3 linked regions of the Terriglobus roseus genome follow. Each later gene encodes a partner of the first gene's protein in a complex. Links are inferred from orthologs where the notes say so. Each region holds a gene or a part of one and is shown on either strand. Other genes may lie near its edges.

Evidence for each region.
Region 2: the proteins of dnaN (region 1) and dnaX are in contact, whole or in part, in a cryo-EM structure (PDB 8GIZ), measured with the Escherichia coli proteins. The link is inferred for Terriglobus roseus from one-to-one orthologs.
Region 3: the proteins of dnaN (region 1) and dinB are in contact, whole or in part, in a solved structure (PDB 1OK7), measured with the Escherichia coli proteins. The link is inferred for Terriglobus roseus from one-to-one orthologs.

Annotation. Positions count from the first base shown.
Region 1 is NZ_LT629690.1:4,174,525-4,180,892, forward strand. Bases 2,413-5,335 are described here. They hold dnaN (DNA polymerase III subunit beta), read left to right. Parts: upstream 2,413-3,252; coding sequence 3,253-4,419; downstream 4,420-5,335. Other genes in these bases: BLT38_RS17490 (hypothetical protein), read right to left, coding at 2,413-2,483; BLT38_RS17505 (hypothetical protein), read left to right, coding at 4,626-5,084. Also shown: BLT38_RS17480 (GlxA family transcriptional regulator), read right to left, coding at 1-947; BLT38_RS17485 (alpha/beta fold hydrolase), read left to right, coding at 1,030-1,851; more of BLT38_RS17490, read right to left, coding at 1,902-2,412; BLT38_RS17510 (hypothetical protein), read left to right, coding at 5,392-6,368. UniProt on the Escherichia coli protein: Confers DNA tethering and processivity to DNA polymerases and other proteins. Acts as a clamp, forming a ring around DNA (a reaction catalyzed by the clamp-loading complex) which diffuses in an ATP-independent manner freely and bidirectionally along dsDNA.
Region 2 is NZ_LT629690.1:1,923,797-1,930,232, reverse strand. What follows is about bases 1,262-4,252. They hold dnaX (DNA polymerase III subunit gamma/tau), read left to right. Parts: upstream 1,262-1,716; coding sequence 1,717-3,789; downstream 3,790-4,252. Other genes in these bases: BLT38_RS08215 (serine hydrolase), read left to right, coding at 4,191-4,252; BLT38_RS08220 (YbaB/EbfC family nucleoid-associated protein), read left to right, coding at 3,800-4,117; BLT38_RS08230 (SET domain-containing protein), read left to right, coding at 1,262-1,673. In the rest of the region: BLT38_RS08240 (hypothetical protein), read left to right, coding at 1-306; BLT38_RS08235 (tetratricopeptide repeat protein), read right to left, coding at 307-1,119; more of BLT38_RS08230, read left to right, coding at 1,200-1,261; more of BLT38_RS08215, read left to right, coding at 4,253-5,141; metE (5-methyltetrahydropteroyltriglutamate--homocysteine S-methyltransferase), read right to left, coding at 5,460-6,436. UniProt on the Escherichia coli protein: Part of the beta sliding clamp loading complex, which hydrolyzes ATP to load the beta clamp onto primed DNA to form the DNA replication pre-initiation complex.
Region 3 is NZ_LT629690.1:545,274-551,519, reverse strand. The notes cover bases 1-2,801. They hold dinB (DNA polymerase IV), read left to right. Parts: upstream 1-743; coding sequence 744-1,859; downstream 1,860-2,801. Other genes in these bases: BLT38_RS02560 (GGDEF domain-containing protein), read left to right, coding at 2,525-2,801; BLT38_RS02565 (NUDIX domain-containing protein), read right to left, coding at 1,836-2,270; BLT38_RS02575 (Ig-like domain-containing protein), read right to left, coding at 1-422. In the rest of the region: more of BLT38_RS02560, read left to right, coding at 2,802-4,027; BLT38_RS02555 (phosphoenolpyruvate carboxykinase (GTP)), read left to right, coding at 4,207-6,045; BLT38_RS02550 (SLC13 family permease), read right to left, coding at 6,089-6,246. UniProt on the Escherichia coli protein: Poorly processive, error-prone DNA polymerase involved in translesion repair and untargeted mutagenesis. Copies undamaged DNA at stalled replication forks, which arise in vivo from mismatched or misaligned primer ends.

The sequences.
Region 1 (6,368 bases):
GCGCCAACATCTTCATAACTAACATTCCGCGCAACTTCTTTAACGGAGAGTGCGGTCATCTCCAATAATTCACGCGCTTTCTGTACTCGGATTGACTGCGCATACTCCGTCGGCGTCAGGCCAGTGGCTTTTTGAAATCGACGTAAAAATGTTCTCTCGCCAAGTCGTGCAGTCGATGCCATCTCGCCAACGGTAACTGCCTCTGAGATTGAGCTTTCAATCGAGACCTGCACTCGCAGAATGGCATCATCGCCATGCTGCAATCGTGGAGAGAAATTTGCGTAATACCTCTGTTGTCGCGCAGCCGGATCAACAAGGAAAAACTGAGCCGTCTTGATCATCACCAAAGGCCCCAGGTATCGCTCCACCAACTTCAATCCCAGATCGAGCCACGCCATCATTCCTCCCGCTGTCATCACATCTCCCAGGTCAATGATCAAGTCATCGGACTGAACACATATCTCTGGGAACGTAATCGCCAACAGGTTCGCGTAACTCCAATGCGTTGTCGCAGGTCGACCATTCAACAGTCCTAACTGCGCCAGCAAGAAAGTGCCGCCGCACACAGAGCAAAGAGTCGCACCTGAAGCATGCTCTGCCTTCGCCCACGCAAGCAATCTTTGTGTGGATTCGGCATTCTGTTGAACCTCCAGCGTAGGCGGAAAAATAATGCAATCCGGGCTGCCATGCTTGCGCGGATGCGACTCATAACTCCGAATCAAGCCTGACGATGCAGTAGTCCCCCAGTGACTAACCATTACCTCCGCTCGCGCGGATGCCTCACCCTGTTCTGCGCTGATCCGGTTGGCAACTTCAAACAAGTCTGTCAATCCATGAACTACAGCGGGCCTGGCCCCTGAGTAGAGAACGATCGCAATCTCATGCATCGCATGCGCACGCAGAATGTCTGATTTGCCACGTCGTTTGGCAGCTACGCCTCTAGGCATACCAACCACCTCTCGCTTTACTGGGAGCACCACTGTACCGCATCGCGAATACCACTTCATCACGACAGGAAAGGTTGCACCCATGGGCACGATCAAGGTCAAAGACGGCACAGAGATCTTCTACAAAGACTGGGGCACCGGACAGCCTCTCTTCTTTCACCACGGCTGGCCACTCTCTGCCGACGACTGGGACAGCCAGATGATGTTCTTCCTGCATCATGGCTATCGCGTCATCGCGCACGACCGCCGAGGCCACGGTCGCTCCACACAAACCGCAAACGGCCATGACATGGATACCTACGCTGCCGACGTCGCAGAGCTCGTCGAATTTCTCGACCTCAAAGACTCCATCCACATCGGCCACTCCACCGGCGGAGGCGAAGTGACTCGGTTCGTCGCAAAACACGGAAAAGGACGCGTCGCAAAAGCAGTTCTCATCAGCGCCATCCCGCCTCTCTTTATGAAGACGGAAAAGAATCCCGACGGAGTTCCCAAAGAAGTGGTCGACGGCCTGCGCGACGGTACGGCGTATCACCGTGCGCAGTTCTATCAAGACATCACCATCCCGTTCTACGGCTTCAACCGCCCGGGAGCCAACGTCTCTGAAGGCATCCGCCAAAACTGGTGGCGACAGGAAATGATGGGCGCAGCCACCGCCCACTATGACTGCATCAAGGTTCTCTCAGAGACTGAGTTCTACGACGATCTAGCAGCTATCGATGTGCCAGTCCTGGTCATGCACGGCGAGGACGATCAGATCTGTCCCTTCCCAACCACCGGCGCACGTTCCTGGAAGCTCCTCAAGCATGGATCGCTCAAGTCATACCCCGGCTTGCCCCACGGCATGCCAGCCACTCACGCAGACATCATCAACGCCGACCTGCTCAAGTTCATCCAGTCCTGAAAGCTGCTGCCAAGGAGAGCGAGTACATAACTCGCTCTCCTCAAGCCGCACTACTTCGCCAGAGCCGCAGGAATCGGATTATCCGGCCGTTCCGTGTCCCAGTAAATCTGCACAACCCAATAACGAGTGCCGTCGTTCAACAGCTCCCAGCTATTCACACCGCGCGCCTGTGGCGTGGTGTCCGTAGGCGTATGGAAAATCGCGTACGACTCATACACATGCGTCAGGTGGCCAAAGCTCTGCTTCTCATACGCAATGGGCTTTTCATAGAACGTCTGGTTCCCAGCACGCGCCTGGTAGTCGTCCGTGGAGAGAATCGTCAGGTCCGCAGGCCCCGTCTTGCTATGGCGAACGATAATCATCCGTCCTGATCCCGGAACAAACAAACTCTTAAAACGATTCCAATCGCGTGGCTTGCCCACCTCACCAGAGATGGTGTCAGACAACGCCTGGATGATCGCCTCAGGACTCTTCACATCCTCCGGGTTCGCCTTCGGCCAGTCCGGATGCGATGCAATCACGCCCGGCGTAGGAGCCGGACGCGGAGTAGCGGCCACCTGCTGCTGCTGCGCTCCGCTGCTCTGCATCGCCACCAGCATCCCCACCGCCAGAACCATCGTTTTCATCGCCATCTTCCCCTCATGCACCATTTCCGATGCTCACCGTAACAAATTCTTCATATCTTCCCCAACCGCAAAAAACGTTTGGGACCGACAATCCACAGATTCTCGTAAACCCTGTGCAAACGGTGGACAAACCCGGTATTCCTCAGGCCAAACGTCGCGCCTGTGGATAGAAAAGACGTAGCAATCACCGCAATCAAGCGGTTCGGACCTCGGTTTCCACTTCCACACGCCTCCACGGTGCACATTGCCTGTGAGGAAACCTGTGGAAGACGTGTAAACCTAGCCACGCTATGCGGAATCTCCTCCCGGCGACACACATCTTCCGTTCTTCGCGGACACTTTTTCTGAATCTCGTCCACTATCTAACTCTCATCGCTGCAACAGTATGGGATGTTCTTCCACATTTCCTAACCAAACGATTACGACGGCTATTTCAATCTTTCCTTTTCACTCAGGTTCTTAAAAGCAGTCCTCGCATCAGCCTTGTCGTAGCTTGCGTGGAGCTGTGTCGCCGCTTTCCACGGTTTGGTCCGTGCCTTCCACATCCCCCGCCCGGCTAGGATGAGCCTTGTCAAAACCACCACGCACCAGCTTTGTAACCGGGGATAAAAACCAGCCTTGGGAAACGCAGCAGCGCGGTGATACGCTGAAATCCACTCAGGCTCCGGGCCCACAGTCGCTCTGTAAGCTGACTCAAACCGTTGCCGCCGCACACAAGATTTGTCCTGAACTCTTGGAGGTCTCCACCGTGTCCACCACTGCCTCGCTACCTTCGATGGAAACCAGCGGCGCCGCTCCCACCGGCAATCTCGATATCACGGTCACCCGTGCGGAACTGCTGCGTGAACTGACTGCCGCACAGTCCGTCGTGGAACGGAAGACGACGATCCCCATCCTGTCGAACTTCCTCTTTGAAGCCGATGGTGAACGGCTGACCATCACGGCTACCGACCTGGACCAGAGCCTGCGCACCTCTTGCCCTGCACGCGTGAAGAAGTCCGGCGCATGCACCGTCCCGGCGCGCAAGCTGTACGACTACATCCGCCTGTTGCCCGAAGGCGACATCTCCATCAAGCTGATGGACAACCACTGGGTGCAGATCCGCGCTGGCCGCTCCAACACCAAGATGGTGGGCATGGCGCGCGCGAACTTCCCCCAGGTGCCGGAATTCCCAACCACAGGCGCGGTTAAGATCGCAGCACCGTCGCTGAAGAGCCTCATTTCCAAGACCATCTTCGCCATCTCCAGTGAAGAATCGCGTTACACGCTGAACGGCGCGCTGCTCGTCCTCAAGGCTGAGTCCATGGCCATGGTCGCAACAGACGGTCATCGCTTGGCTCACGTTGAGCGCTTCGGCGAAACGCTTGAAGGCATCTCGGGTGAAAAGAAGACACTCATTCCGCGCAAGGCGCTCGGTGAACTCTCTTCCCTATTGGCCAACACGCCCACCAGTGAAGACAACGACTTCATCGAGTTTGCTGACGATGAAACCACGCTGTTCTTCCGCATCGGCGGTCGCGTGCTCACCAGCCGCAAACTCACCGGCCAGTTCCCCAACTACGAAGCCGTTCTGCCGCGCGACAACAACAAGTTCGTCATCGTCCGCAGCGAAGACCTCATGGGTGCTCTGCAGCGCGTGTCGCAGTTTGCTGACGAGCGTAGCGGCGCCATCAAGATTCGCCTGGAGCAGAACGAACTCCGCATCTCGTCTTCGTCCACGGACGCGGGTGAATCGGAAGACTCCATTGAAACGCCGTACAACTACGATCCGCTCGTAGTCGGTTTCAACTCGGCCTATCTCATTGACTTCTTGAAGGCCATTGGCAACACCGGCGAAGTCCGTCTCGAATTTAAGGACGCACAATCCGCAGGCCAGATGCGCCCTGAAGACGCAAACGAAGATCAGAAGTATCGCTACATCCTCATGCCCATGCGCATTTGAGGTGCGGCAATCAGCACCAAAGAAGCCCGGCCTCGCGCCGGGCTTTTCTATTTCCTGTAGAACGCAAAAAATTTCACGTACGCAAATCATTTGCTGGCATACTGGCAACGATCTTCCGTCACTCCAGAAACATCGTGATCCATCCGTCCGCGTATGCCTACGGGTAAGTAGTCGCAGCACCCATTTCTCATGAGGTGATGTTTGGTATGACAGGCCTGCAGATCTTTACTCTCATTCATGTACTCATAAGCCTCATCGGTATAGCCACGGGGTTTCTGGTTCTGTTCGGCTTTCTTCGTAATTCACAGAACCGTTCGATGAATCTGCTGTTTCTAAGCACAACGGCACTTACCAGCATCACTGGTTTCTTCTTCCCGTTTCATGGAATCACACCAGCGATAGTGGTTGGCATCATCTCGCTGGTGCTGTTTATCCCCGCTATCTGGGGCTATCAAAAGGGATACAGAAAGACTTACATCATCACCGCATCCATCCTGCAGTTCTTTAACGTGATGGTGCTCGTCATCCAGAGCTTTATGAAGATTCCGCCACTGCACCAGTTCGCGCCCACCGGCAAAGAACCCATCGTGGCCATCTTCCAGCTTTTAACTCTCCTGTTCATCGGCGCACTCGCAACGTTGGGCATTCGCCATCGCGAGCAGTGATGCCCATCCGCATCGCATAACGTGAAGTAAGGAAAGGCTCGTCTTATTAAGCGAGCCTTTTCCTATGCCTGTGATTCCGCAAACTGGCAGCGTCTTTGTTGTTCGAAATAGCAAGGATGGTTACGTAGATATTGCGCGTCTACGGAGTTTCTGACCCTCCCCAATGGGTGAAATCTACCCATTTTTACTGGGCTAAACTCAAATCATCTCTCCCCTTCTCCCCCGGTGTAGTCCAGGCCGATCGCGCAGAGATTCGTAAGAACGCGCAGCCGCCTAGGTAGATTTTTTGAATTAAGGAATACGAACCATGTCACATCGTCATGTGCACGCAGGCCTGCGTGGCCTGATGTCCCGCGTTATCTCCACTTTGAATCCAGAATCGAAGCATCGTGGCTGGCTGAGCATTTTGCTGATCGCAATGCTGCCGTCTGTTGCAGCCGCACAATCCCTGCAAATTACTTACGGCGCGAAGGGCATACAAACCCTTTCGTTTAACGGTCAAACCCTTGCAGATGTTGGAGCAAATCCCTCTGACAGCTTCCACATCTGGCACATGAAGGCCACTGACCTGGCGGGTAACACCAGCACCGATTCCCAATCCGGCTGGGGTGAAAGCAACAACGGCACCAGTTGGGACGCATCGTCCAACACGGAAACCTATTACTACAACTGGGGTTCCATCGCGACGCGGTTCGTACAGAAGGGCAACCAGTTGGACATGATCGTCACGGAGACAAACAACGCAAGCTCCGGACTGATCTTCGACGGCGCTGAGATCTACCCGTTGGTGCTGCACTTCCCGCAGGATCCGAAAAACTTCAACGGTTACACCCAGTACGCCATCACCACCACAGGGCCCGGCGTCAGCGTCGCAGACTTTGGTTCAGGTGTCGTTTCAGCAGTGTTACCAGACGAATCGCAACCGATGTATACCGGCTGGAAGCAGGCGGGCGCGAACGCGTACAGCCCGTTGATGACGTCCACTGCGCCTGACGGTCTTGCCACATTCCTGCCGCACAACGATCGTCCCGTGAAGCCCGGCACGAGCTTCACGTATACCGTGTCACTGCGCTTCGCCGCGGCCAGCACCACACCCAATGCGGCAGACGCGTATGCAAGTTTTGCTCAGACGTATCCCAGCCAGATGACATGGGCAGATCACCGTCTCATCGGAACCGCATACCTCGCCAGTTCGCCGCAAGGCAGCTCTGACAAGACTCAGCCCGGCGGCTTTCCAACCAATCCACGCCGATACTTCAACGACGCCTCCGTCGACGTCACCAC
Region 2 (6,436 bases), 2.3 Mb from region 1 along the record:
TTCGCGAAAAGCTTCTTCCAGAGCGGCGAGCGTATCCAATACGTTGTGGAGCCGCAAACCTTTGAACGTGTCACTGCGAACGGACAAAGTCTCACGGTGAATCGCAAGGCGCATCTGCGCCATTCCAGCAGGGAAGATGTATGGCGGTTTCATCTGCGCGAGATGGCGGTACGAGCAGAGCCATTACACTACATCCGCCGATTTCTGATTACGGAAGAGACGATGGCAGCCGTGTCGAGACCGACCGTTCAGGTCGTTGATGAAGACGATTACGACAACGAAAATCTTGTTCGCGAGACCGCTTAGCTACTTAGCAGCAATACCCAGTGACGTCAGAGCACGGCGCGAGGCCTTGTCGTGGTCGCCACCTGGATCCAGCTTTAGGCACTCCTGGTAATTGGCCACGGCTTCATCGCGATGTTTCAGCTTTGAGGCTGCTTCTGCCAGGTAGAAGCGTGCGTCCGGATCTTCGGGATCATAGCCGACAGCATCTTTAAACCGCAGATACGCGCCTTGCACGTTTCCCGTGTCCATGTAGTATTTGCCGACCTTGATGTCGTCGGGAACGCGCGTCTTGTCCAGCTTCTCGCGGATGACCTCGCTGCTGTCCTTGGCGCCGTAGTTCTTCAGCGGAGCGGCCTTCACTGGCGCGTTGGGCGCTTCGGTGGTCGGTGCTACGTCGCTGTCGTCGTCAGCCGAACTGGAACTGCTGCTGGAACCACTGGAGCCGGAACTCGAACTGGAACCTGCTGCATCATCCCCGCTACGCGGAATGTGCATTGGCTTCTGCGATTCGGCAGGCGGGTCAGGAACCGGTTCGGTAGGCATCTGCGGCAGCCCGTTCGAATTTGCGGCTGGAGCGGGAGGCGCTGAAGGCGTTCCTTCTGCATCGCCACCGTGCTTCGAATCATCTGTCGGGAACGGAAATTGGTCGTGCATCGACTGAGGCTGGCTGGACGAGCCGGATGTGTCCGACGAAGACTGCGCGTTGTTGCAGGCGGTGTCCTTTGGCTTGCACTTCTTCGCAGGCTTCGAGTCCTGCTGCGCAACGGCCAGGCCGCAGCACAGCACGGCGGCGGCAAGAGGAAGAAAACGATGAATGGACGCACGGCGAAACATGATCTGTCATCAGCTTAGACGCAGGCAGTGCGGAAGTGCACCTGTATCCTCACCGGCAATTGCCGTATACTCGCGCAACGATGCTCCCACGGTTGATTCTTCGTTCCTCGCCGGTTCACGGCTGCGGCTGTTACACCCTTGACCCCATTCGCAACGGCGCGCGCGTGGCGGAATACGACGGCCCCCGCATGACCAAAGCCGATGCGGATGAACGTTATGCAGACCGTGATATCACCTATCTGTTCGGCGTGCAGGATCGCGATACCGTGATTGACGGCTTCGGTACGGCCATGTTTATCAACCACTGCTGCGAGCCGAACTGCCAGACAGAAGAAGATGAAGAGGGACACGTCTACATCCTGGCGCTGCGGAACATTGCCGCCGGTGAGGAATTGACCTACGAGTACCACCTCTACGATTCCGACGAGGACGATCAGCCCTGCTACTGCAGCACGGATGCCTGCCGGGGAACCATGTTCAGCGAGGCGGAAGTGCGGCGGCGGAAGAAGTTGGGACTGCCCATGACCCTGAAGAAGCCGGCGCGCCGCAGGTAGCGGCCGGTTCTCCCACAGCGCAGGACGGTACACTAACCCTGATATGCCGTATCAGGTTCTTGCCCGCAAATATCGACCGCAACGCTTCGCTGATGTCGCGGGGCAAGACCACGTCACCCGAACACTGCAGAACGCCCTGGAACAGGGCCGCATTGCGCATGGCTACATCTTCAGCGGACACCGCGGCATTGGTAAGACGACCATCGCGCGCATCCTTGCGTGTGCGCTGAACTGCCACAACACAATTGGTTCGCCTGAGCGCCCCACGCCGGAGCCTTGCCTGAAATGCGATGCCTGCCTGGAGATCCGTGCGGGTAATGCGGTTGACGTCATTGAGATTGACGCCGCCACCAACCGTGGCATTGATGAGATCCGTGAACTGCGCGATGCCGCGCGTTATCGGCCCGCGCGCGATCGCTTCAAGATTTACATCCTTGACGAAGCTCATCAGATCACGGATGCCGCTTTCAATGCGCTGCTGAAGACGCTGGAGGAGCCACCAGACCACATCGTCTTCATGATGGCGACCACGGAACCGGAGAACATACCGCAGACCATCCGGTCGCGTTGCCAGCACTTCAGCTTTCATGCCGTAAAGCTGGACGACATCCTGGGTGAATTGCGCGGTATTGCCGCGCATGAAGGCGTTGCTGCGGATGAAGCTGCACTGTCTCTGTTGGCTGAAGCTGGCGATGGCTCCATGCGCGATGCGCTGTCCATCATGGATCAGGCGATTGCCTCGGCTCCCGTCATCGACGGCAAGGCGCAACTGAGTGCCGCTGAAATCCGCGAACTTATGGGTACCGTGCCGAACACGGTGTTTGAAGAGATTCTGGAATTCGTTGCGCGCAACGATGCTGCTACGGTTCTCACCACCGCTGGACGCCTTCTGGATGCAGGCAATTCACCTTCGCAGATTGCACGGCAGTTCGTGCGGTATCTCCGCAATTGCGTCGTCGCAAAGATCGCGTCGCTGACCGAAGACGAAAATTCCAGCGACCTGCTGCAGATCAGCCCGGATGAGCGTCGGCGTGCGGTACGTACCGCGTTGTTGTTCACCGAAGAAGAGCTAACGCGTTTCCTCAATGTGATGCTGCGGACGTTTGATGACCTCGGCTTCCGACAGGAGCAGCGACTGCACCTGGAGATGGGACTGATCAAGCTGGTACACCTGCAGCGTCTGGTGCCAGTAGAGGAGTTCCTCGCGCAGCTCCCGAAGACATCGGGGAATTCCACGCCGCGTGTTCTGCCGCCACAACGCGCGGCCATTCCTGCTGCTCCAGCGCCCGCTCCACGACCTCCAGCAAACACACCTTCGCGCTTCAGTGGAGCGCCTGAACCTGCTGCACCGCGCACGCAGGCCGCCCCAGCACCTTCCATTTCGACATCGCCCTTCGCTTCCAACACGGCGGAGTCAGCGGCGCGCCCCGTGGCCAGCGTTATCTCGCAACCGCAGACGGAAGGGAGCCTGGCTCTGGCTCCAGAGCCGGTAAAAGAGCCGTCGAATGTTTCGCCGTTGGCTCAGCCCGGCGTCATCACCATGCCGGAGCCAAGCACAGGGCTGAACGCCCATGTGGCGCCGTCGCCCATTGTTTTGGAAGAACCTGTCGCCATTGCGCTACAGGCCGATGAAAACTACGACCCCTCGTGGGAGAACATTGTTTCCCCTGACGAGGATCCGGAGGCAACGGAGCCTGCATCACAACCCGTGGCCACCAGTGCTGCTGCTTCCGGAACAGCGGAATTGCAGGCAGCTGCAGTCGAGGCTCTTTTCGCCACGAAGAAGAACAACTCCGCGGCGGAGCAGTTGGAAGAGAGCCACTGGACCATCGCCGACGGTGAAGTAAAGATCGAAGTTTCACTTTCAAAGCCGATGATTGGCACGATCTTCCGTGCGGATGTGGAAGCGATCATCAAGGCAGCACTTCGCGAAAAAGGTTTGGTCGGCGTAAAGATCAGCGTCGTTCCCGCAGCAGTCGACAACAAACCAAAGGAGCCAAAGAAGCCTCGCTCAGGTTCCGTGCAGGCAAAGGCTTTGGATCACCCCACAGTGCAGAAGGCACAGAAGCTGTTCAACGCGGAGATCAGCACAGTGTTCGATCTCCGAAAGGATTAGGAGTCTTCCAATGGATTTCGGCAAACTGCAGGAGATGATGGGCCAGGCGCAGCACATGCAGGCCCAGATGGAAGAAAAGCTTGCCACCACCACCGCTGAGGCTACCTCCGGCGGCGGGTTGGTAACGGCCCGTGTAAACGGTCGCAAGGAATTGCTGCGGCTCAAGCTGGACCCGAATGTGTTGACCGCTGCTTCCGGTGACATTGAAATGCTGGAAGACCTGATCACCGCAGCAATCAACGAAGCCGGTCGCAAGGCAGACGCTCAGATGCAGTCGGAGACACAGGGCATGCTGGGTGGCATGGATTTAGGCAAGCTGCTCGGATAGCATTGCGGACATGTTCCCCCGCATATTTCATCGAACCATTCGAACTTTTCTTTATGCCGCGAGCTTGTCCTTGTTGGCGTGCAGTTCCGCGGCTATTGCACAGCCACAAGATGCAACGACCGCCGCGGTACAGCAGATCATCGCGCAGCACCATGGCAAAGTAGCCGTCTACGCCCACCAACTCAACACAGACAAGACGATTGCCATTGATGCGGAGCAACCCGTGCAGACGGCGAGCACCATCAAGCTAGCTATGCTGTGGACGGCTATGCGTGAGATTGGCCTGGGACACGCTGCGTGGAACGAGAAGTTGACTCTACAACCGGGCGAGGGTGTGGCTGGCTCTGGCGTGTTGCATTTCTTCGACACGCCGTTGACCGTCACGCTGAAGGATGTGGCCACGATGATGGTTATCGTCAGCGACAACACCGCTACCAACATGATGATTGACCGCTTCACCACGAAGAAGGTTGATGACAACATGACGGCGCTTGGTCTGGATCGGACGTGGCTATACAAGAAGGTTTCAAAACCAGCCGTCGGGCCAATGCCAGCAGATCAAAAGAAGTTTGGTCTGGGAAAGACAACAGCACGACAGATCAGCACGGTGATGGAGAAGATTGGCCGCTGCGATCTCAACATCGCAGGCCAGCCTGCGGTCGATCCTGCAAAGGCGCAGGTGGCCTGCAAGGCAGCTATTGAGATGCTTCGCAATCAGTTTTATCGCGATACCATTCCGCGTTATCTGGAGACTCTGGATAACACGGAAGCGGGAAGTGGCATTGCGAGTAAGACCGGCTCGTTGGATGCGACGCGTTCCGATGTAGCGATCATCGCAGCAAAGTCTGGCCCCATCGTTCTTGCGGTCTACACGTACGAGAACTCCGACAAAGGCTGGAGTGTCGACAACGAAGGCGAAGTCACTGTGGCAAAGATTGCAAAGGCGATTGTGACAGCATGGTCGCCACAGGGAATCGACGGGAAGGCGCTCGTTCCGGACCTTGGCTTACCCCAGGCGAAATAACTGATAGCAAAGTAGAAAGGCCACTCCAAAGAGTGGCCTTTCTAAAAGGTATGGTGCACTCGGAAGGATTCGAACCTCCGACCTATTGGTTCGTAGCCAATTGCTCTATCCAGCTGAGCTACGAGTGCACACGCGCCGAAGCACTTATTCAAGATAACAAGATACGGGGAATGTTGCAACCCTTGGGCAGTCTCAGATGTGGATTACGTAATCTTTGGCGAATCACGGAAGCCAGATACGAAACACTGAAATAACCTAACCCAACACGACGCTGAGTTCGAGGCGGCGGACCATGATGATCCGCCGCCTCCGTTGAAGTTACTCAGTGAAATGGATGCGTGCCTGAACTGCGGCTTGGCACATGTTTTTGAGAGCTTCGACCGTTTCTGGCCATCCGCGTGTCTTCAGACCACAGTCTGGATTAACCCAAACTTGTCCTGGCTTGAGCACGTTGATCGCAAGACCAAGTAGCTCTCCCATCTCCTCAGCGGAGGGAACTCGGGGCGAGTGAATGTCATAAACGCCCGGTCCAATTTCGTTGGGATAGCCATGCGCTTGGAAAGCATCCAGCAGCTCCATACGCGAACGTGCAGACTCCATCGAAATGACGTCCGCATCGAGTGCAGCAATAGAAGGCAGTACGTCTTCAAACTCGCAGTAGCACATGTGCGTATGAATCTGCGTCTCGTCTTCGACACCGCTTGTGGAGAGCCGGAACGCTTTGACTGCCCAGTCCAGATAGGTTTCCCAATCGGCATGACGCAGCGGCAAACCTTCTCGCAGTGCAGGCTCATCCACCTGGATAATGCGAATGCCCGCTGCTTCCAGATCATTAACCTCGGAACGCAGCGCAAGCGCAATCTGCCATGCTGTTTGTTGCCGTGGGATATCGTTGCGCACAAACGACCACTGCAGAATGGTGATGGGGCCGGTGAGCATGCCCTTCATCGGGCGTGACGTGAGGGAGCGTGCATAGTTTGACCACTTCACAGTCATTGGTTGTGGTCGCGATACATCACCGAAGATGATGGGCGGCTTCACACAACGCGATCCGTAGCTCTGGACCCAGCCGTATTCCGTGAAGACGAAGCCTTCCAGAAACTCAGCGAAGTATTCGACCATGTCATTGCGTTCAAACTCGCCGTGAACAAGTACATCGAGGCCGATCTCTTCCTGCTGACGAATGCAGTGTTCGGTGGCTTCGCGCAGGAATGCCTCATAGGCTTCTGCGCTTTCGTGTCCGTGTTTGAATGCCGCACGATGCTTACGCACTTCAGCCGTCTGCGGGAATGAGC
Region 3 (6,246 bases), 3.6 Mb from region 1 along the record:
GCGTGCAACCCTTGCGATGTGGCTGACGCTGCGCCGCTAACAAAATGTGTGCGCGTGCTGGAAGCCGTTCCATCCTGATTCTTCGCTGTCGCAAAGAGTGTGTTATTTCCGTCGATGACACCATCGTCCGAACCAAGCTGTGCGGTCAGGCACACCTTACCGGAACAAGGAGTTGCAGAAAACTTTGCGCTAACATCCTTGCCGTTGAGTTTTGCCTTTACCGTTTCAGTCCGTGTTCCCTGCGGAAACTGGACGATAGCCGATTGCAGATTGGAGCCTGGCGTTGCGGACGGAAAAGAGACCGTCGCACGGTTCCGAACATTGGCGGTTGACGTCACGCCAGCCACCGGTGCGGTCTGAGCAAATACTCCGACTGACGACACAAGCGCGGCTAGCGTACATAACTTTCTTAACGATTTCATAGGTACAACCTCACTTTTGCGGAGCGTGTATTTGCTGACAAAACGTCGCTTCGCAAGCCTATGAAGAAAGAAAGCCAGAACCTATAGTGGTCACCACACAGCAACCGATGGTGGCACTACATGCATTGACCATGTGGTTCTGCACGAGTGTGAATGGGTTTGAGTGAGCGCATCAACGCGGGCGAAGTAGCAAATACCACTAGGCGAACACACGGCGAATATGGAAGAATATCTCCAGGGCTTCCATCGGGACGCACATAGCTCGCAAAGCATTGAGATACCGCTTCTTTACCATTGGCGACGGCACACGCAGGCATTGTCATGATTGACGAACAGATCACCTTGCTCGGACACCGCAAGATCGTTCATGTGGACATGGATGCGTTCTATGCATCCGTCGAACAGCGAGACGATCCGAATCTGCGTGGCCGTCCGGTCGTGGTCGCATGGAAGGGAAAACGTTCCGTCGTTTGCGCCGCGTCGTATGAAGCGAGGAAGTTCGGCGTTCGATCCGCAATGCCGGCAGTAAGTGCGGAACGGCTATGCCCCCATGCAATCTTTATCCCACCTGACTTCACGCGATATAAAGCGGCATCCCAAGGTGTGCGAGAAATCTTCACACGACACACAGACCACATTGAGCCACTCTCGCTCGACGAAGCCTATCTTGACGTGACGCAGAACAAACAGGGATTGCCAACAGCAACGCTGGTGGCGAAGAAGATTCGTCAGGAGATATGGGATGAACTTCACCTGACTGCTTCAGCAGGCATCGCACCCAATAAGTTTCTTGCGAAGATCGCGTCCGATTGGCGAAAGCCGAACGGACAGTTCGTTATTCAGCCACACGAGGCACAATCATTCCTCCTCACGCTTCCTGTAGGCCGCATCCCCGGCGTTGGAAAAGTCACCGAGGCACGTATGGCTGAGGTCGGCATTAAGCTCGTGGGCGACATTCACGCCATGGATATCGCGACACTGGAACAAGCCTTCGGCAGCTATGCGCAACGTCTTTATGAGCTTGCACGAGGCATTGATCACAACCCTGTCGTGTCAAATCGCGTGCGCAAACAAATCTCTGCGGAAGATACCTTCCCCGATGACATCCCTCTCGAAGCGTGCAATGTGCACATCCAACGCCTTGCCGAAAAGATATGGAAAGCGTCGAATGCCAACGCCCGCGGAGCAAAAACGATTGTTCTCAAACTGAAAACGAAAGAGTTTCAATCACTCACGCGAAGTCTCACATCCCGTGAACGAATTGAAAGCTGCGAAGTGTTGACAGACACCGCGCTTGCACTCTGCGCTAAAGTCGGATTGCCGCAGGAGCAACTTTATCGGTTGGTCGGCGTGGGTCTCAGCAATTTTGAGCGCGAGAACGCGGAAGACGAAAGCACCGAAGACTCTTTCTCTCTACTGGCGGAGCAAATCCTCTAAGCGCGACAGAAAAGCGTGCTGTTCCGTTCGAAGATATGTTTTGGCGACAGACGGTGTGAACCATTGACCACGATCCACTTCAGGGATGGTCACAAGGCGCTTTGAACGCGGAGGCCACTCAATCTCGCAGGTATTACTTCTCAGGTCCGCCGGATCGCAGTCCCCTTCAAAGGCCCACGCAAACACAACCTTTCCGGACTTCTGAGTAACCGAACCAAGTTCAAGAAAAGGCTCTTGCGGGATGAAGCCGGTCTCTTCGATGAATTCTCGTTGCGCGGCTGCGAGAGGTCCCTCATCGTTCGTAAATTCACCCTTGGGCACAGTCCATGCGCCAACATCCTTCTTAGCCCAGAACGGACCGCCGGGATGAACAAGAAAGACCTCGAAAACCTCTGCTCTCTTGCGAAACATAAGGAGGCCTGCACTTTGCTTGGTACGTTTGGCCATTTGGCTGTAAGAACAGAATCCCTTCCCTTTATTTTCCGCACACGTCCAATCTTCCCTCCGTCAGAATGAATCCGCAAATATCGTCATCGCAGGAAGCTTGCCTTCGATGTGGGATCTGATATCACGCTCGTACGCGACTACATCCTCTTTTGTGTCATTCGTTTCCTTGGGAAGGCAGTGCTAACCTGTTCGTCTCATCGAGAGGCGGAAGACATCGAGTGAGCACGAAGAACGAAACGCAGGAATATCTTTCGCGATCACAGGGACTGGCCTTCGCTCTTGGCTTTCTTGTGATCCACGCGGTTTCCCTGGCCCTGTTCCCCGCGCAACGCACGGTCATCTCTCATGTCTTCTCTATCGTCGTTGTCGCAATTGCACTCATCTTCTGCATTGCACGCACACGCAGCGCGACGCCAGACACTCGACTCTACTGGCAACTCTTCAGCGCTGCCATCTTTCTGTGGGAATGCGGCTCCGCGCGCGCAGCGTGGGAAGAAGTCGTTCTGCATTCCGATATTTCACAGGCATCGTATGCGGATCTCCCATACTTTCTATATGGAGTTCCCATTGTCTTGGCCATCTCGCTACCGGAACGGAAGGAACGCGTACCACTCTTCGTCTGGCTCGACACGGTTCAGATCTCAGTAGCGGCGACGCTCACTTACCTTCTCATCTTCACTACATTCCCTTTTTGGGGTAAGCCAGTACATCCCATCTCGGACTCTGTTCTTGCATTCGCCTACGCAACAGAAAATGTAGTGCTGGCATTAGCGGCAGCACTTCGCCTTATCTCCATCTCGAAAGAAGACATGCGTGACTTCTTCCGCACGCTCAACATCTTCCTTTGGACGTATGGTTTTTTCGCCATCCTCTATAACCAGCTCGACCTGATCCTACAGGGCGTTATGGATTACGTTGCTCTTCTCAGCGACGTGCCATTTCTCGTTCTTATTCTTGTCCTCACGGTCCAACAGCCAGCAGCAAAAGCGCGCGCTTCGGATGACCAACAACCTTTAGGACAGTTCATTCGCCATGCCAGCCCCGTGTTCTTCACACTGATCCTGATAGCACTTGGCCTGGCAGTCATCCGCACGCATTTCTACATCGGCTCTGGCGCTATCGTTCTTGCAGCCCTTATCTATGGCACCCGCGTCACTGTCCTGCAGCTTCGCTATATGCATTCGCAACGAAACCTGCAGGAAGCCCGAGATCAGCTCGAAACGCTCTCACTTACGGACGCACTTACAGGTCTTGCCAACCGACGCAGCCTCGACCTTTCACTCGATCACGAATGGCGCAAAAACAATGAGGCACACACTTCGTTCAGTCTGCTCATGATCGACATCGACCACTTCAAGTTGCTGAACGATCATTACGGGCACGCCCACGGAGACGAGTGCCTGCGCCTCATCTCTGCCTCGCTTCAAAGATCGTTGCGGCAAGCTACCGATATTGCTGCGCGTCTCGGCGGTGAAGAGTTCACCGTCCTTCTGCCCGAAACCAATGCAGAAAGCGCATGGCAAACAGCGGAACGAATCCGCACCAATGTCGAAGCGTTGAAACTCCCTCACACGCAGACCGAACTCGGTTACATCACCATCAGCATCGGCGTAGCCACACATGAAGGTCAGCACATCGGCGCGCCCTCTGATCTGCTGCGTGCCGCGGACAACGCCCTCTATCGCGCAAAGCACGCAGGCCGCAACCGCATCGAACAATAACGCTGCGTAAGAAACCGTTTCGATACCGAAAACCTCAGCTTCTGCGCGCCCGCTAACCGAAGCAGATTTCGCACGTGCGTGCGATTAACGCACACGCATACTTTGCCTGTCGTCCCGTAAGGAGGACAATGATGACCGGCGCGTCAAACGTCTATCGCAGACGCTCCGGAGGCCCTTGGATGGCATCAATTCCCAGCAACACTCCCCCAACAACAAATCGACACCTCATTAAGTGGGTGGAAAAAACGGCGGACCTCTGCCAGCCCGACCGCATTCATTGGCTCGACGGCTCCGATGCGGAGAACGAACAACTCTGCAACGAACTCGTCGAAGCCGGAACCTTCACGCGCCTCGATCCCGTGAAGTGGCCCGGATGCTTTTACGCACGTTCCTCGCCGAACGACGTGGCCCGCGTGGAAGATCGCACCTTCATTTGCTCGCTCTCAAAAGACGCCGCTGGCCCCACCAACAACTGGGAAGATCCCTTCGTCATGCGCCGCAAGTTGAAGGCACTCTTCAAAGGCAGCATGAAGGGCCGCACCATGTACGTCATGCCCTTCAGCATGGGCCCCGTCGGCTCGCCGATGAGCCAGATCGGCGTGCAACTTACGGACTCCGCATATGCCGTCGTGAACATGCGCATCATGGCCCGCATCGGCCTGCCCGTCTACGCGGAAATCGACAAGGACTACAAGCGCGTCGTCCCCTGCGTCCACTCTGTAGGCGCACCACTCGCACCCGGCCAACAAGATGTCCCCTGGCCGCAGAACGACACGAAGTACATCGTCCACTATCCCGAAACACGCGAGATCTGGAGCTACGGCTCTGGCTACGGCGGCAACGCTCTACTGGGCAAGAAGTGCTTCGCTCTCCGTATCGCCTCGGCCATCGGTCGCGATGAAGGATGGATGGCAGAGCACATGCTCATCGTCGGCGTGGAATCGCCCGCGGATGAAAACGGCAAAACGGAAAAGACCTACGTCGCCGCAGCCTTTCCTTCTGCCTGCGGCAAAACCAACTTCGCCATGCTCATCCCCCCTGCAGGATTCGAAGGCTGGAAAGTATGGACAGTAGGCGACGACATCGCATGGATCAAGCCCGACGCCACTGGCCAGCTACGCGCCATGAATCCTGAGACAGGTTTCTTCGGCGTCGCCCCCGGCACCAGTGACAAGACCAATCACAACGCCATGGCGACGTTGCGCAAGAACAGCATCTTCACCAATGTTGCGCTCGTGACAAAGAACGGTGTACCCAACGGCGACATCTGGTGGGAAGGCATGACGGACAAGCCGCCCGCTGAAGCGCTCGACTGGCGTGGCGAACCGTGGACTCCGGCATCAAAGACACCCGCAGCACATCCCAACGGCCGCTTCACCGCGCCTGCTTCACAGTGCCCCACCATCGATCCCGATTGGGAAAACCCGCAAGGCGTACCGCTCAACGCCATCATCTTCGGCGGCCGTCGCGCCACCACCATGCCTCTCGTCTACCAGGCATTCAACTGGTCCAGCGGTGTCTACGTCGGCGCAACCATGGGCAGCGAACAAACTGCAGCAGCCGGTGGCGCAGTAGGAATTGTCCGCCGCGACCCCATGGCTATGTTGCCCTTCTGCGGCTATCACATGGGCGACTACTTCCGTCATTGGCTCAAGATGCAGCGCGAACTCACCAGCACACCACGCATCTTCCATGTGAACTGGTTCCGCAAAGATGAGAACGGCAAATTCCTGTGGCCCGGCTACGGCGAAAACATGCGCGTGCTCAAGTGGATCGTCGATCGCGTGCGAGGTCGTGTGCGCGGACAGGAAACACCCATCGGCTGGATTCCCAAGTATCACGACATCAACTGGAACGGCCTCGACTTCCCCGAAGACAAATTCAACGATTTGGAGACGGTCGACCGCGCCACATGGAAACGCGAAGTCATGGGCCACGAGGAAGTCTTCCTTCTACTCCACGATCATCTGCCACCAGAGATGATCTACGAGCGCGAGCTCCTCATCTGCAGGCTATAGTGATTCACAAAGAAAGAACGCGGCACTCGCCGCGCTCTTTCTTTTATATCCAGTGCATCAACAGCACTCCGCATATCGCAGCCACCATCGCCACCGGCATGGCAATCGCACCAGCCTTCAAAAAATCCCATGCGCTGACATGCATGTCTTCCTTGCGAATCGCCAGCAACCACAGGATCGTAGCCAGCGATCCCGTCACAG